DNA from 4 places in the Moritella sp. Urea-trap-13 genome. Region 1 is predicted to be linked to each of the others. Evidence: predicted binding sites of a transcription regulator. Region 1 holds the regulator's gene; each other region holds the start of a gene.
What was found. The regulator sigma-54, encoded in region 1, starts transcription at its own class of promoters, with help from an activator protein. The targets are predictions, from matches to a motif close to GTTGGCACGNNNNTNGNNT.

Region 1 (4,641 bases):
GTCGGCGCCTTCAACATGCATGACTTACTACGCGCAGGTGTACTATAAAATGATCAACACATTATACGGTCCAATCTCACAAGAAATTTTAACTAAAGCAAAAACATTAAAGCTACTTATTTGCGATATAGATGGCGTTTTTTCTGACGGTCGCGTGTATATGGGTAACGATGGCGAAGAGCTTAAAGCATTTCATACCCGTGATGGTTTTGGGGTTAAATCACTGCTGAATGCAGGTATTGAAGTGGCGGTTATCACCGGACGTCAATCAACCATTGTCGCCAATCGCATGCAAGGCTTAGGGGTTAAACATATCTATCAAGGCCAAGACAACAAAGTTATTGCCTTCAACATGCTACTTGAAAAATTAAACATATCACCTGAGCATGTTGGTTACATCGGTGATGACGTGATTGACTTACCGGTGATGAATCTTTGTGGCCTCAGTGTCGCCGTTGCAGATGCACATCCATTAGTCAAAAAAGGCGCTGATTTTAGCACCTCTATTCGCGGTGGCTTTGGTGCAGTAAGAGAATTAGCCGATTTAATCCTATTAGCGAAAGGCATTTTAGACCAAGCACAAGGTACTTCGGTATGAATCGACAAAATGTAGGAATAGTTATCCTCTTTTTGTGTGCCCTTGGCATATGGCGATTTTTTTCGCCTGATGAACAAACAACCGCACCTGCGTCAACCGAATATCAGCCTGATTTCACCGCACAAATACTCCGTAGTGTCGAATTCAGTATTGAAGGCAAAATTATACGTCGCACTTTTGCAGATAGTATGGAGCATTATGGCGAGTTAGGCATGACAATGTTCACCAACCCCGTTATTATCCTTTATGATGACAATGCACAAGCAACGTGGAAAATTCAGGCCAAAGAAGGTGATTTTAGCAGTGAGGATGTTGCCACACTACGCAATGATGTGGTTATCAAAAACATGGCTAAAAATGATTATATAGATGTCATCACCACCAGTTATTTACAACTAGAGCTCGCCACAAACTTGGTGCGTAGCGATCAATTAATTACCATTACCGGTGACTTGTTTAATCAAACAGGGATTGGGCTGGAAGGTGATTTAAAACAAGAATACATGACTATCCTTAAGCAAGTTAAAGCGATATATACTAATGATGAAAAAATATAAAATTTTACTGTTAACGTTATTGATGAGTAATTCAGCCCTCGCGTTAGAGTCTGACTTTGAAGAAAATGTTATCGTAAACGCCAAACGTCAAGAAGTGTTTATTAAAGAGAACCGCGTCATATTTTATGATAATGTGGTAGTGACTCAAGGGACTATATTAATTCATGCTGATAAGCTAACGGTATTAAGTCCGGGTGGTAAAGGTACAGAAGTAATGATAGCCACAGGTAACGTCGCCACTTTTTATCAAGAGCTTGATGACGGCAAAAAGATTAATGCTGAGTCGAATGAGATCCGTTACGAACTGGGTAAAAAGCGTTTAACATTAACAATAAATGCACGTTTACGTCAGGCTGATAGTGAAGTCAAAGGTAACAAGATCATCTACCAAATTGATAAACAAGAAATGATAGCCGAGAGCGGTAATAATGAATCAGATCGAGTGATCACCATTTTCACTCCTGAAGACACTAAAACTAAGTAGAGTAAATAAATTCATATGGCGCGTTTAAAAGCATCACACTTAGCAAAAAGTTACAACAAACGAAAAGTTGTTTCAGATGTGAGTCTCGAAGTTGAATCAGGCCAAATTGTTGGTTTGCTTGGGCCCAATGGCGCAGGTAAAACCACCACCTTCTACATGGTGGTTGGCTTAGTTAAACGAGATCATGGACAAATCTTCATTGATGACCAAGAATTAACGCATGAGCCAATGCATATTCGAGCACAGCAAGGTATTGGTTATTTACCGCAAGAAGCCTCCATTTTTCGTCGCCTATCAGTGACTAAAAATATCATGGCCATCTTAGAGTTACGTCCAGAACTCAGTCGTTTTGAACGCGAAGAAAAGTTAGAAGAGTTACTAGAAGAATTTCATATCACCCATATTCGCGACAGTTTAGGCATGAGTTTATCCGGTGGTGAACGCCGCCGCGTTGAGATTGCCCGCGCATTGGCAGCTGATCCTAAGTTTATTTTATTAGATGAACCGTTTGCCGGTGTTGATCCGATCTCGGTTGGTGATATTAAAAAAATTATTCAGCACCTGCGTGATCGTGGTTTAGGGGTATTAATTACCGACCATAACGTACGTGAGACGCTCGATGTATGTGAACACTCTTATATTGTTAGTCATGGACATTTGATCGCATCAGGTACTTCCGAAGAGATTTTATCTAACGAAAAAGTGAAAGAAGTATATCTTGGAGATCAATTCCGACTATAGTTTGATATTGATACTTAGCCGCATTAAGGAAGAGAGAGTAGTCGTTAGATGAAGCCATCATTACAACTTAGGATGAGTCAATCTCTGGCAATGACGCCACAGTTACAACAAGCGATTCGGTTATTACAATTATCGACCTTGGAGTTACAGCAAGAGATTCAAGAAGCGCTAGATAGCAATCCACTACTAGAACAAGAAGATCCCCATGAATCGCTTTCTAACGATGCAGAGAGTAATACTGATCATGATGGCAATAGTCAGGACATCGATAACGATGCTGCGCTGACCGATAGCAGTCAAATTGAAGTTGGCGATGCGCTTAACAGCGACTCTATCCAAGATGAATTACCCAATGACAGTAATTGGGATGATGTCTACACCCCACAAATACAAAACCACAGTAGCGGTAGTGCCGGTATTGATGGACTTGATCAAGTTTACCAAGGTGAAACCAGCGAAGGTTTATACGAGCACTTGATGTGGCAAATGGAGTTAACCCCATTTTCTGATATCGACCGCGCTATTGCCATCGCCATTATTGATGGTATTGATGACCATGGTTACCTTAACCAAAGCTGCGAAGAGATCCTTAATAGCGTTGATATCGATCACCAAGAAGTTGATGATAACAACGACGAAAAAATTGAATTAGATGAAGTCGAAGCGGTGCTAAAACGCATTCAGCACTTTGACCCCATCGGTGTCGCAGCACGCTCACTGCAAGAATGTTTATTGATCCAACTCCAACATTTACCTAAAAATACCCCTTGGTTAAGCGAATGTCAGCAAATAATTCACTCTCATATGGATTTATTGGGTAATCGCGACTACCGTCAATTAAGCCGTAAAACAAAATTAAAAGAGCCACAGCTTAAAGAGATCATGCAATTAATTCAGAGCTTGGAGCCAAGACCAGGTAATGTTATTGATCAAACGGAAGGCCTCTACGTTATTCCCGACGTGTTAGTAAAGAAAAAAAATAATCAGTGGGTAGTAGCGTTAAATCCTGACATTGTGCCAAGATTAAAAGTGAACAATGAATATTCTAATCTTTCGACGGGTAACCGCAACAGTAGCGATGGGCAATTTGTACGTACCCACGTACAGGAAGCTAAGTGGTTTATTAAAAGTTTAGAAAGTCGTAATGACACCTTGCTAAAAGTGACAAAAAGTATTGTACAACGACAGGTTGATTTCTTTGAGTATGGCGATGAAGCCATGAAGCCGATGGTACTCAACGATATTGCCGAAGAAGTTGAAATGCATGAATCAACTATTTCACGGGTAACGACGCAGAAATTTATGCACACGCCACGTGGTATTTTTGAATTGAAATTTTTCTTTTCAAGTCATGTAAGCACAGATAACGGCGGCGAGTGTTCATCAACCGCCATCCGGGCATTAATTAAGAAATTGGTCGCGGCAGAAAATGTCAGCAAACCATTAAGTGACAGCAAGATTGCTGATTTACTTGCTGATCAAGGTATCAAGGTGGCTCGACGTACTATTGCAAAGTACCGAGAAGCACTGAGTATACCGCCATCGAATCAGCGCAAGAGTCTGTTATAGGACTCACCTAACCTTCATAAGGGAGACGTATATGCAAATTAATTTAACAGGTAGACATGTAGACATTACAGATTCACTGAAAGATTACGTTGACAGCAAGTTTTCCAAATTAGAACGACATTTCGATCACATTAACAATATCCATGTGATCTTAAATGTCGAAAAACTACTCCAAGTTGCAGAAGCAAAAATACAGTTAAGCGGGGGTGAAATCTTTGCCGTACATGAACATAACGATATGTATGCAGCCATTGATGGCTTAATGGATAAACTTGATCGCCAAGTAATTAAGCATAAAGAAAAATTAATCCGCCATTAGTTTTAGTCCCACAACAAATAACCTAAAGGAAAACTATTTTTCCTTTAGGTATTCATGCTCCTGCCATAATTAAAACATATCATATCCACATCAATTGCGGGATAATGAGCCCATTATTATATATCGTCATGAGTTTAAAATTAGCAAACTAATTTTGGCTCAGGTCATGGTGTATGAACTGCGCAGATGTGAGGATGAAATATGAAATTAATTATAGTCAGCGGCCAATCAGGATCCGGTAAATCAATTGCATTACGGGTACTTGAAGATTTAGGCTACTATTGCGTAGACAACCTGCCAGTCACCTTACTCCCACAGCTACTACAAACCTTAAATGCCAAAACTGAAAAAATGGCAGTCAGCATTGATGTGC
Region 2 (4,641 bases), on a different contig from region 1:
TACAACCGTATCCGCACCTGCTTTCACGGCTGCAACAATATCGTATTCTGTCACTTGATGACACGCGCACACCATTCGACTTGGCGGTGTTTGCGCTTGCCCTTTAAGAGTCGCACGTAAACCGACATCAGGCATTAACAAGGTTAAACTGGCTAACCAAGAGTTATCATCCACATCATTCGCTGGTGTCACCATTAAACTAATATCTAAGCTGTCTTTATGATCGCCCTGAAAGCTCATCGCAAAGCGATATTTCTGTTCGCTCGCATTTTCATAATCGACTTGCTTGGTCATATAACTATTATGCAAAGCTAATTTTAATTGTTGGGAGAACACAGCTGGCTCAGCAACGCTAGCAAGATAGTATAGAAAACCTTGCTCTAAACGTCGCTCAATCCAGTAATCCACCATAGGTAATATCTTAGCGACTTGCAGACGACGTTGACTCCACAACGCCGCGCGCGATGCATGTGACCATGCATTGACACTCACTGGGGTATATTTGTTTTCTGGTTGCCCCGATAATGGATCAGTATGCCCTGCGACTAGACTCGATATAGCCCCCGCACTGGCATTTTGACGACTCCAATGAATAGGTAAAAATAATTCCCCAGGATTTTGACTGACAGTGGCATGTGCACGTACTAATAGCTTACCTTGCAAACTTTCGACCTCGACTAAACTGCCATCAGCAATGCCACGTTCGCTTAGATCTTGTGGATTAATCGACAACAGAGGCTCGGGCATATGGCCATTAAGCTTGATCGCCAATCCAGTTCTGCCCATGCTGTGCCATTGATCGCGATTACGCCCGGTATTTAAGATCATCGGGTAAGCTTGGCAGACTTCGCTGGCCGCTGATTTTTGATACATAGGAATGAAGTTCGCTCTACCTGACGGCGTCGAGAACTGCCCATCAGTAAATAACCGCGCCGCAGACTTATCCCCGTGTATCGGCCACTGCATCGGTTGATGTTGATGATAATCTTGCGCTGCCAATACCGCGATATCTAAACCCCGCGGTAAGCTATCTTGCTTAAATCCGGTCATCTGCGCATATTCTGCAAATACCTCCGATTCACTAGCAAAACTAAATTCTTTGGTAAAGCCCATACGTTTAGCAACTTCCGCTAATAACCACCAATCGGCTTTCGCTTCGCCTAAGCTAGGCAAAAAACCACGTTGGCGTGAGATACAACGTTCAGAGTTGGTCACAGTACCGGTTTTCTCACCCCAACCTTGTGCGGGTAACAATACATCCGCGCACGCAATAGTATCTGATTTAGCAATACAATCTGACACCACCACCAGCGGACAATTTAATAACGCCTGCTGAATTTTGTCTGAATCAGGCAAGCTCACTACAGGGTTGGTGCCCATGATCCAAATCGCTTTGATCTTACCTTGATGCACTTGGTCAAACATATCAATCGCTTTAGCACCGGTGTTGTGAGCCAATTTTTCGGTATGCCAGAACTCACTCACCAACGCATGACTCTCTGGCGTAAAATCCATGTGCGCCGCTAGCATGCTCGCGAGGCCGCCCACTTCACGCCCGCCCATGGCATTTGGTTGACCGGTCACAGAAAATGGACTTGCACCGGGTTTACCTACACGCCCTGTGGCTAAGTGACAGTTAATTATCGCGTTTACTTTATTGGTACCACTGGTTGATTGATTAACCCCCTGGCTAAACAGCGTTAAGGTCTTATCGATATCAGTAAAACGCTGGAAAAAAGCCAACATGGTATCAAGTTCGAGATTACAGAATTCAGCCAGTTCTACCCAGCTTGGCGTCGACTGATAGGCGGACTTAAGTGCATCTTCAAAACCTTGGGTATGCTCAGCGATATAACTTAAATCACAAGCGTTCTCTTGATCAAGGTACTCCAACAAGCCGTTATACAACGCGACATCGGTGCCCGGACGAATGGCTAAATGCAGGTCGGTAATATCACAGGTGTCTGTACGGCGTGGGTCAATCACGGTGATTTTTAAATTTGGATTAGCGATCTTGGCCTGTTTAATACGGCGAAATAAGATCGGATGGCACCAGGCCAAATTCGAGCCAACTAAACAGATATGCTCAGCGGCTTCAATATCGGCATAACAAGCTGGGACAGCATCTTCACCAAAGGCTCGCTTATGCGCGACAACGGCAGAAGACATACACAGACGTGAGTTAGAATCGATATTACTGCTACCGATGAAACCTTTCATCAATTTATTGGCAATATAATAATCTTCGGTAAGTAGCTGCCCAGAGACGTAAAAGGCAACTGCATCTGCGCCATGCTCGGCAATCACCTTATTAAATGAAGATGCTACATAACTGAGTGTGGTTTCCATGCTCTGCGCTTGACCACGAATATAACATTCGGTAAGGCGTCCTTCTGGGACTAAGGTATCAGCTAGCGTTAATCCTTTTGAGCAAAGATTACCTAAATTTGTAGGGTGAGATTCATCACCACGAATAGTCACTGAATTGTCTTGATTTACTTGCGCTTCGACACCGCAACCAGTACCGCAATAAGGACATGTCGTTTTAACCCACTTGGGTGTTTGCTTTAGCTTTTGCATTGATCATCCTTGTTTACGCATATTCATTAATATGAATAAAGCAAAAACTCAGCCAAGTCTATCGTTTAGCCATAAGTAACTCAGATCCAGAGGACGGCGGGTTTAGAATGCTTGGCACAAGGGCAGCTAATAACTTTAGTGTGGGAATAGGCTGGGCTTAAAGCGTGATAACAGTGCTAGTGTAGAACTAAAACAGGGCTATAACGGTACTATAACGGTGCTAAAATATGTCAAACGCACCACCTTGGTGCGCGCTATTATCATCACGGATATATTTATCGGTTTAACTTTATTGCTGAGTCATGTCGCTGAATTTCTCAAACAGAAAATCCAAGAATAAGCGAATGCGTTTGGGCTGATATTGCTTACTGGTATAAATAACATTTAAGTCAGCACTCGATACCGACCTCGAGGTATTAAAGTTCTTCATATAACCATCAAGCACAGTAACAAGGCGTCCACTATTAATGTCGTCTTGCACATCCACAATTGATTTAAGTGCTATCCCTGCCCCCGCTAATGCCCACTGCCTAATAACTTCACCATCATCAGAACATCGTTTTGCTGCCACTGTCATTGTGGTTTTATATTCTTGTTGTTGGAAATGCCAAGTCTTTAACTCTTCGTTACCACGCAACATAACCAAGCAATCATGCTCGACTAAATCTTCAGGTGTTAGGGGCACACCACGCTTGGCTAAATATTCAGGCGATGCACACAATACTCGCCAACTTGATGATAATCGCCTTGATATAAGGCTACTGTCTGCCAGTTCGCCATAACGAATAACGATATCAATCCCCGATTCAGCAATATTTGATATCCGATCATTGAGGTATAAATAAGGCACGACATCAGGATAGCGTTTAGAAAAATCGGACAATATTGGCAGAATATATTGTTTACCTATGTCCTTTGGCGCCGAAATTTTGAGTGAACCTTTAACCTCTTCAACCACATTTTGTAAGCGATTTTCAGTCTCATTGACGCTGGCTATTATTTCCAGCGCCGCCTGATGATAAAGCTCACCAGCATCCGTTAATGCGATATGCCTAGTGCTTCGATTTAATAACTTCACCGCATATCTTTCTTCTAATGCTTGTAGCCTTGCGGTCATTGTCGCTGGAGAGAGACCCATGTCACGCCCAGCTGCCGCCAAACCTTGGTGTTTAACAATACTGACAAACATGGTCATATCAGAAAATTTATCCATACCCTCTCCTATTGTTCGGCTTATCCGAATAATGATTTCGTATTTTACTCAATTATCAAAAAAAATCGAATGAATATAATAGTCAGCATATTATAAACAGAGATAACCATGATGATTGAAAAAGAAAAAATGCCTTTCCAAGTTTGGATACTAACACTCGCCGCATTTGCGATTGGCACCGCTGAGTTTGTTATCGCCGGTATTCTACCGCAAATCGCAGTATCACTCTCTATTACTGAAGGTCAGGCTGGTTACTTAATCAGTGCTTATGCCTTAGCCATTGTGATTGGCGGCCCAATTTTAACCATCTATTTAGCCCGCTTTAATAAAAAAGCCGTACTGACTGGGTTAATGGTGCTGTTTATTCTCGGTAATATACTGTCCGCTTTGGCACCGACCTACGAGTTATTATTAGTGAGTCGTGTCATCGCAGGACTGGTTCAAGGACCATTTTATGGCATTGGCGCTGTTGTTGCGACAAACCTAGTATCAGAAAAAATGGCTGGTCGTGCCGTAGGTCAAATGTTCGCAGGTCTGACTCTAGCCAATGTACTGGGTGTTCCTGCAGGTACTTGGATCAGCTTACAGTTCGGCTGGCACAATACATTCCTGACGGTTGCTGCATTCGGTGCCGTGGCCATGGTTTTCATTCTAATGTCGATCAAATCAACCGGTCACGGCGAAGCTAAAAATATTAAAGCCCAGCTTATGGCATTCAAAAATCCAATGTTATTACTGAGCTTAGCCATCACCGCATTTGCATGGTCTGGTTTCATGACGCTATACGGATATATTGCCCCGATTGCGATGCACATAACCGGCTATGGTGAAGATGCTGTTACTTGGAT
Region 3 (4,641 bases), on a different contig from region 1:
TGAATACCAACAATTTGACCTTCGTATACTTCTGTAGCGTGACCTAAGAACAGGCGACCACGATCTTGTAAGAAGAATAGAGAGTAAGTAACAGCTTTACCAGTTTGATTACAAACTAATACACCATTCTGACGTTGACCAATTGTTCCGCCTTTATGCAGACCATAATGATCGAAGCTATGGTATAGAAGACCAGAACCAGAAGTCATTGTTAAGAATTCAGTTTGGAAACCGATTAAACCACGGCTTGGGATGATGAAGTCTAAACGAATACGACCTTTACCATCTGGAGTCATGTTAGTTAGTTCCGCTTTACGGATACCTAACTGTTCCATAACAGAACCCTGGTGTTGATCTTCACAATCAACTGTCAATGTTTCCATTGGTTCGTGTAACTTACCATCGATCATTTTTTCGATAACTTCAGGACGAGATACTGCTAGCTCGAAACCTTCACGACGCATGTTTTCAATTAAGATACCTAAGTGAAGTTCACCACGGCCAGATACTTTGAATTTATCTGGATCAGCAGTTTCTTCTACTTTAAGTGCAACGTTGTGTACTAACTCTTTGTTCAGACGGTCAAGGATGTTACGTGATGTAACAAATTTACCTTCTTTACCACAGAATGGTGAGTTATTTACTTGGAACGTCATTGTTACAGTTGGTTCATCAACTGATAATGGTGGTAGCGCTTCAACATTGTTCTGTGCACAAATAGTGTCAGAAATCTTAAGTTCGCCTAAACCACTAACTGCAATGATATCGCCTGCTTGTGCAAGTTCAACATCATGACGTTCAAGACCTAAGTAACCTAATACTTGGCCAACTTTACCTTTACGTTCTTTACCGTCAGAACCAACAATAGTAACTTGTTGATTTACTTTAACAGAACCACGCGTTACACGACCAACACCGATCACGCCAACATATGCGTTGTGATCAAGTTGCGAGATTTGCATTTGGAAATCACCGTCACGATCGCCTTCAGGTGGAGCAACACCGTCAACAATAGCTTGGAATAAAGGTTCCATGTTTTCAGTTGCTTCTTCTGACTCAGAGTTAGCCCAGCCATTTAACGCTGAAGCGTAAACAACTTTAAAGTCTAACTGTTCATCAGTAGCGCCTAGGTTATCGAACAAATCAAATACTTGATCCATTACCCATTCAGGTCGAGCACCAGGCTTATCGATTTTGTTGATAACAACAATTGGCTTAAGACCGTGAGCAAATGCTTTTTGTGTTACGAAACGCGTTTGTGGCATAGGGCCATCAACTGCGTCAACGATCAAACAAACACTGTCTACCATAGACATAATACGCTCAACTTCACCACCGAAATCGGCGTGTCCTGGAGTATCTACGATGTTGATACGGTAATCTTTCCAGATAATTGCTGTGTTCTTAGCAAGAATTGTAATACCACGTTCTTTTTCAAGATCGTTGGAATCCATTACACGTTCTTCATTACCACCACGTGTTTCTAAAGTACCTGACTGTTCTAATAACTTGTCAACTAAAGTCGTTTTGCCGTGGTCAACGTGAGCGATAATCGCAATGTTGCGTAGTTTATCTAGCACTGTGATGCCTCTATATGTTTTTTATGTGTAAAAATTAGGCGGTATTGTAACCGTCCCGCTGTGATCTACCTAGCAAAATTTTGGCGCAGAGTAAAATGATTGCATTTTTTTTTATTTAAAAACCGTGCGATAGGCCGCATACGGGCTTTTAGCAGGCAAATCACAGCGTAATAAAGTGTTTTAAGCGGTAATATCTGCGACCTATATTGCATATATATTGTCAAAATAATTTGAACACGATTTTACTGGTAATCGTTGAAAATAAACCATAATATCGAACTGAGTAATAACAAATGTATAAGTTTAATGATCACCACCACCATTGCACCAATATAGTGCATAGAGCGCACGATGAGTGTGCAATAGAGGGTAGTGGTAACAGAAGGCAAGTACATTAAAACATTTAAATCAACAACTTAAATAGTTGGCACATATATGGCATTATCTAGTTTATGATTGTTTACAGTCAGCAACTTTAAATGAAGCCATCATATTGATGACACCGGAGGTTATTTTATTATGTCAGCAGAAAACGTATTAGCTCTAATTAAAGAACAAGACGTTAAATTTGTAGATTTACGTTTTACAGATACGAAAGGTAAAGAGCAGCACGTTTCTCTACCGCATCATCAAGTGAATGCCGGCTTCTTTGAAGAAGGTAAAATGTTTGATGGTTCATCAATTGAAGGTTGGAAAGGCATCAACGAATCTGACATGATTTTAATGCCAGACCCTGCAACAGCTGTACTTGACCCGTTCACAGAAGCAACAACGCTGAACCTACGTTGTGACGTACTAGAACCTGCAACAATGCAAGGTTATAGCCGTGACCCACGTTCTGTAGCTAAACGAGCACTTGCATACTTACGTTCGACAGGTATCGCAGATGATGTTTTCTTCGGTCCAGAACCAGAATTTTTCCTATTTGATGATGTTAAATACAAAACAGACATGTCAGGTAGTATGTACAAAATTGACGCTGAAGAAGCTTCTTGGAACTCTGACAAAGAGTACGAAGGCGGCAACATGGGTCACCGTCCAGGCGTTAAAGGTGGTTACTTCCCAGTATCACCAGTTGACTCTGCACAAGACATCCGTAGCGCAATGTGCTTAGTAATGGAAGAAATGGGCTTAACAGTTGAAGCGCATCACCATGAAGTAGCAACCGCTGGTCAAAACGAAATCGCAGCACTATACAACTCTATCGTTGAAAAAGCTGATGAAGTGCAAATCACTAAATATGTTATCCATAATGTTGCCCACGCTTATGGCAAAACAGCAACATTTATGCCGAAGCCATTAGTAGGCGATAACGGTTCAGGTATGCATTGTCACCAATCACTACAGAAAAATGGCGAAAACCTTTTCTCTGGTGATCAGTATGGCGGCCTATCTGAAATGGCACTTTATTACATTGGTGGCATCATCAAGCACGCAAAAGCAATTAACGCATTTGCTAACCCAGCAACTAACTCGTACAAACGTTTAGTTCCAGGTTTTGAAGCACCAGTAATGCTAGCTTACTCTGCACGTAACCGTTCAGCATCGATTCGTATCCCAATCGTACCATCGCCAAAAGCGACGCGTATTGAAGTACGTTTCCCAGATCCAGCAGCAAACCCATACTTAGCATTCTCAGCTATGTTAATGGCGGGTATCGACGGTATTAAAAACCGTATCCACCCTGGTGATGCTATGGATAAAGATTTATACGATCTGCCAGCTGAAGAAGCAGCAGAAATTCCACAAGTTGCAGCATCATTAGACGAAGCACTTGCGGCACTCGATTCAGATCGTGATTTCTTAACAGCTGGTGATGTAATGGCCGACGATACGATCGACGCTTACATCGCAATTAAAGCGCAAGAAGTTGAAAGACTGAACATGACAACTCACCCAATTGAGTTTGAAATGTACTACAGCGTATAATTTGTTATTAATAAAAATTAATCTAAAAAAACCCGCTAAATAGCGGGTTTTTTATTTGTTAATTTTTATTAACTAGGTGAGAATAACTATATAAATCAATAAAAAGAAGACAGGATGTCGCAATGAAACACAGTGTATTATTAATATTATTACTCACCAGTTACGCGAGTATCGCCGCTATTTATCAATGGACTGATGAACAAGGCATAACCCATTTTTCGGATGACGAAAGTAAACCTGAATCCGCCACAGAAATTGATGTAAAACTCACACCGCCATCAATAGCATCACTAACGCAATCAAGAACGCCAGAGGCAAGTGCAGCGAACCCAAGCATCACTGACATTGCTGAAATAGCGATTGGCATTAGTATCCACAGTCCTGTTGATCAACAAACCTTGCGCAGCAATAGCGGCGATATAACCTTATCAGCGACACTGAGTACCACACTCGCCTATGGTTTAAATATGCGTTTATTAATTGATGGGGTGACCCATAGCGAACAAATTGACACGCAATTTAATGTTAGTGGCGTGCCCATTGGCACACACACACTACAACTAAAAATAATTGACCACTTGGGCAAGGTAATTGCATCGTCAGAACTAATCACAGTTTATTTACATCGTTTTAAAGCTAACTAACTCATTACTGCTTTAATTTCATCTCGCCGTACAGTAGTATTTTAGTTGTAGCACCAAAATGGTGCAGAGCGGTAACTAGATGTTATCCTGATAAGGAAGTACCATGATCATGATCCCCGAAACGCAGCAATCATTGCTTAACAATTTAGTTTCTTCTGTTTTCGTACTCGATAATGATCTGCACATTAAATACCTCAACCCTGCAGGCGAACAGCTATTAGGGTCAAGTGCCTCGCGTGTACGTGACATGAAGATAACCGATATTATTGAGCACACAACGCTAGATCTATCATTACTGGCCAGCACGATTAAGACTGGCCAAGGCTTTACCGATAATGAAGTATCTTTGGTGATTGATGATCGCCAGTTGTTAGTGGAAATTTCAGCGACCCTGACTAACTTTGGTGCTGATGCTTGCATCCTGATTGAAGCAAGGCAAATCGACTTACAAAAAAAGATTAGTCAGGAACTCTACCAACACGTACAGC
Region 4 (4,641 bases), 110 kb from region 1:
TATAAGGACAGACCCAAGTACAATAACCACAGCCAAAACAGGTATCTGGATCTTGCAATACCGCACCGTACTCAACGTGTTTAGTATAGGCTTTGGTTGGACAGCCTTTCAAACAAACCGGATCATCACAATGGTTACACGCCATGGAAATATTAATACGTTTGTAATCAGGATAACTGCCACTCTCAACATAACCAACACTACGAAAGGCAATATGCGCAGGATTATCATTCTTTTCACTACACGCCGCTTCACAGGCATGACAACCAATACAGTTATCGGCGGTAAAATGGAAAGCATGCTGTTTATTACGATTGGGGTTCTCACCCACGGCTTTATTCTCATTAATATTCATTGAACGACCAACCGGTAACTTACCTTCTGTTCGTTCAATTAAATCAATTTTTTTACCATAGGTATTCACATCAAATATTTCTACATCGGCCAATTTGGCATAACGTTGCTCACCGACACGACCTTCAAAGATAGGCGTACCGTCTTTAACAACGGGTTTCTCTGCCGCGCCGATTTGATCAAGGCGGTCTCTAAATTGTTCTAACTTGTCTAACATAATTTATCCCTGTTATGTTATCGCATGGGGCTTAACTCAATACGTCCGGGTATCTTTTGGCATTCAACATATGATTTAGTATGTACGTCTTTCGCGGTTCATTTTCGCCGCGAGTTTTTGATCGACATGCTCAATACGTAACGAACTCTGTTTAAAAGCCGGTTGACGAGAATGCGGATCAAGTAACCCAAGACACAAGCGATTTACACAATCATGGAAATGGAATGGAATAAACACTGCGTTGGGTGCAACACGTTGGGTTAATTGCACCATGACCACCGCGTCACCACGGCGAGAGGCCAAGCGCACATAACTTTGATGCTTGATACCCAATTTAGCGGCTGCATCTGGGTTCATTTCCATGTATGGGGTGGGACTATATTTGTTTAAGTTACCCATTTTTCCGGTACGGGTACGAGTATGAAAATGCTCTACAACGCGGCCACTGTTAAGCCAGAAAGGGTATTCTTCACAAGGATGTTCGTTATTATCAATCCAAGGCAATGGGATCAAATTAGCTTTACCGGTTGGCGTGGCAAACTGACCGTCGGTATAAAGGCGTGCACCTTCGTCATTATCCGTCGCGCCTTCACGGTATGGCCATTGTAGTCCACGGGCTTGTTCAATTTTTTCGTATGTCATACCGGAAATATCAAGATTACGCCCAGCGCCTTTTGATAGCGTTTTCATTTCTTCAAAGGCTTCTTCTGTTGTCCCCGGAAAGGTGATTTTCTGACCATTTTCAAAACGTTTCGATAGCTCTGAAAAAATCCAGAAGTCAGATTTAGAATTACCTTTCGGCGCTTGCACGTTGGTCACGCGGTTAACTCGGCGCTCGGTATTGGTAAATACCCCTTCCTTCTCTGCCCATACAGCGGCAGGCAAAAACATGTGCGCATATTGCGTTGTTTCCACATCTTGATAGGCGTCTTGCACCACCAGAAAATCGAGTTTCTCTAATGTTTTACGAATACGTGAAGTATTCGGCATCGACGTCATTGGGTTTGTCGCCACCAGCCACAGACCTTTAATTTGTCCTGTTTCAATGGCAGGGAAAATGTCAGTTTGCGCCAAGCCGCGTTTTTTCGGGAAGAACCCTGGGTCTATGCCCCAAAATTCAGCAATATCATTGCGGTCTTGTTCTTTCTCTAATGCGCGATAACCAGGTAAACCTGAACACGACGACCATTCACGAGTGCCCATGGCGTTACATTGACCTGTAATCGATAAGCTCGTCCCGCCCGGTACGCCAATATTACCGGTGATAAGCGAGAGTGAATTACAACCGGTGATCGCATCACTACCATGGGTACTTTGATTTAGTCCCATAGTCCAGATACTCATCGCTTTACCTGCTTTAGCAAACAAGCGGGCGACATGACGGATAGTATCTTCATCGATACCACAAATCTTAGCGGCTGATGTGGGATCAAACTCGGCAACACAAGCTGTTAATGCTTCAATACCTGTGGTGTGTTTTTCAATATAGTCTTTGTCTTCGAGGCCTTCTTTTAAAATCACATGCATTAAGGCGTTTTGTAAGACGATATCGGTACCTGGGCTAATCGGTAAGTGAATATCGGCAAACTGCGCCAGCATAGTCACACGCGGATCGACCACGATAAGCGGAAAGTTACGTTTTTCTTTGGCTTCTTTTAAACGCCAGTAAATAACCGGATGTTGCTCAGGCAGGTTAGAACCCCAGGCAATCAAGCAATCGGTATGGGAGAAATCATCGTAGCAGCCAGGTGGGCCATCAGAGCCAAATGAGCGCTTATAACCTGATACCGCAGAGGCCATGCATAAAGTGGTATTTCCATCGTAGTTGTTGGTGCCAATACAACCACGAGCTAATTTGCCTAAGGTATAAAACTCTTCAGTTAATAACTGGCCTGTTGAAACAATGGCAAATGCATCTTTACCATGTTGCTGTTGAATTGCCTTGATCTTATCCGCCATGGTATCAAGTGCAGAGTCCCAGTTAGTCTCTTTATACTTGTCATGAATTTGCTCACGCACTAAGGGATCATTACCACGACCAGCGGCATCAAATAACTCATGTTCAAAGATGCCCTTGATACATAATTTACCTCTATTCACATCTGCGTCAGCAACGCCTCGACTCGCAACAGCATTCCCTTGCTCATTCATACCGATCTCGATAGAACAACCTGTAGAACAATATCCACACGTTGTGTATTTCCATTCTTTAACCTGTTTATCCGCAATGCGAATAGGCTTTTGATCCTTGCGTCCGAAAATCATAAGACGTCTCCATTGAATTGCTCAGCACATTATTTATAAATACACTCTCTATAAGCACTATTGAGCAATAACCAAGCCAGCTTACTTTAATTCCCTATAAAAAGAACGATCCTCTTATTTAGTCGCTCAAACACAGATGTTTTCCTGCTATTTAGCCACTCTTTCATGCATTTTAACGACATCTATCGCCAACAGTGTGAACTTGGCTGCACCACGGCTGTGCGCAAATGGAAAAACTGGTGCAACATCGCAGTGCTTAATCATCTAAAAAACCTTATATAAAAAACGGTAGAACAACAAACCTTTAAATATCAACAGTTAACACTTTAATTACAGAGTTGGCATTGTCTTTGCGTTAGTCAGTAAAGGAAAGAGCAGTACTACAGGGATGTGAGTCATGACAGTTGAATTAATTACCAAAGCGCAATCAAAGAATAACCATAGCCGAGGTCAAGTAGCATTAGTGGGGGCGGGTCCAGGGGATCCAGAACTACTCACGCTCAAAGCATTAAAGATGATTGAGAGTGCTGATCTGATTTTGTTTGATAACTTAGTTAGCCAAGACATTAGAGCCTTATTCCCACCCCATACCAAAGCGATTTATGTGGGTAAGAAAAAAGCCGACCATTGTATTCCACAAGACCAATTGAATTTATTCATGGTTGATAAAGCCAAACAAGGCCTGAACATTTGTCGTCTCAAAGGCGGTGACCCCTTTGTATTTGGCCGCGGTAGTGAAGAACAACTGGTGCTCCATGCCCATGATATAAAAACAATCGTCGTACCCGGCGTAACAGCAGCATCAGGGTGCACTGCTTACGCTGGTATCCCGTTAACCCATCGCGGGCTATCAACAGGTTGCACCTTTATTACCGGTCACCTAAAGAATGGCCAGCTAGATCTAAATTGGCCGCAGCTCGCGCACCTTGAACACACCTTAGTGTTCTATATGGGATTAGGTAAATTAGCGGAGATCTCAGCGCAACTGATCAGTCATGGTCTGGACAGCAATACCCCAGCAGCCTTAATTGAAAACGGCTCAACGCAGCAGCAAAGAGAATTTGTTGGCACAGTGGCAACATTACCGGCACTGGCGATTGAACAGCAATTACAAAGCCCTAGCCTGATAGTCATTGGCAAGGTGGTCTCTCTTGCAGACCAACTTAGCTGGCGAGATCTAGAGCAATCGGCAAAAAATCAAGAATTAAGCGCATAACGGAGCATGTCATGAAAAGAATTATAGTTGTCGGTAACGGCATGGTAGGTCACCATTTCATTGACCAATTTATTCAGCAAGACAAAATGGCTGAAGTACAAATCACCACATTCAGTGAAGAATCACGCCTCGCTTATGATCGTGTGCAGTTAAGTGCTTATTTCAGTGGTAAAACAGCTGATGACTTAATGATGACATCGCCAGAATATTATGACGATAATGGCGTGCAATACTTTGTAAACGATAAAGTTGTTAGCATCGATAAAGCAGCTAAAACCGTCACCACAGCGCAGGGCCGTATTGAAAGTTACGACAAACTCGTACTGGCGACCGGTTCATATCCATTTGTACCGCCGATCCCAGGTAAAGACCAAGACCATTGTCTGGTTTACCGTACTATTGAAGATTTAGAAGACATCACCGCATCAGCAAAAGAAAGTAAAGTCGGTGTGGTCGTCGGTGGTGGTCTACTGGGTCTTGAAGCCGCGAATGCAATTAAACAGTTAGGTCTAGAAACCCACGTGGTTGAATTTGCCCCTCGCCTGATGGCTGTGCAAGTTGATGACGGCGGTGGTAAGATCCTACGCGA

Region 2: a site for sigma-54 is predicted at 2,619-2,637, ahead of CXF93_RS00510 (nitrate reductase). Genes of this name have one in related genera too.
Region 3: a site for sigma-54 is predicted at 2,004-2,022, ahead of glnA (glutamate--ammonia ligase). Genes of this name have one in related genera too.
Region 4: a site for sigma-54 is predicted at 2,899-2,917, ahead of CXF93_RS19740 (molybdopterin oxidoreductase family protein). Genes of this name have one in related genera too.

What each region holds. Positions count from the first base shown of each region.
Region 1 is NZ_PJCA01000039.1:288,690-293,330, forward strand. It holds gene CXF93_RS20210 (KpsF/GutQ family sugar-phosphate isomerase) at 1-48, shown strand, start outside; gene kdsC (3-deoxy-manno-octulosonate-8-phosphatase KdsC) at 50-598, shown strand; gene lptC (LPS export ABC transporter periplasmic protein LptC) at 595-1,155, shown strand; gene lptA (lipopolysaccharide transport periplasmic protein LptA) at 1,139-1,639, shown strand; gene lptB (LPS export ABC transporter ATP-binding protein) at 1,655-2,380, shown strand; gene CXF93_RS20235 (RNA polymerase factor sigma-54) at 2,429-3,949, shown strand; gene hpf (ribosome hibernation promoting factor) at 3,981-4,268, shown strand; gene rapZ (RNase adapter RapZ) at 4,470-4,641, shown strand, end outside.
Region 2 is NZ_PJCA01000001.1:124,378-129,018, forward strand. It holds gene CXF93_RS00510 (nitrate reductase) at 1-2,580, opposite strand, end outside; gene CXF93_RS00515 (LysR family transcriptional regulator) at 2,870-3,793, opposite strand; gene CXF93_RS00520 (MFS transporter) at 3,902-4,641, shown strand, end outside.
Region 3 is NZ_PJCA01000028.1:111,237-115,877, forward strand. It holds gene typA (translational GTPase TypA) at 1-1,580, opposite strand, end outside; gene glnA (glutamate--ammonia ligase) at 2,100-3,509, shown strand; gene CXF93_RS06555 (DUF4124 domain-containing protein) at 3,632-4,153, shown strand; gene glnL (nitrogen regulation protein NR(II)) at 4,257-4,641, shown strand, end outside.
Region 4 is NZ_PJCA01000039.1:175,377-180,017, forward strand. It holds gene CXF93_RS19735 (DmsC/YnfH family molybdoenzyme membrane anchor subunit) at 1-571, opposite strand, end outside; gene CXF93_RS19740 (molybdopterin oxidoreductase family protein) at 647-2,836, opposite strand; gene cobA (uroporphyrinogen-III C-methyltransferase) at 3,234-4,052, shown strand; gene nirB (nitrite reductase large subunit NirB) at 4,064-4,641, shown strand, end outside.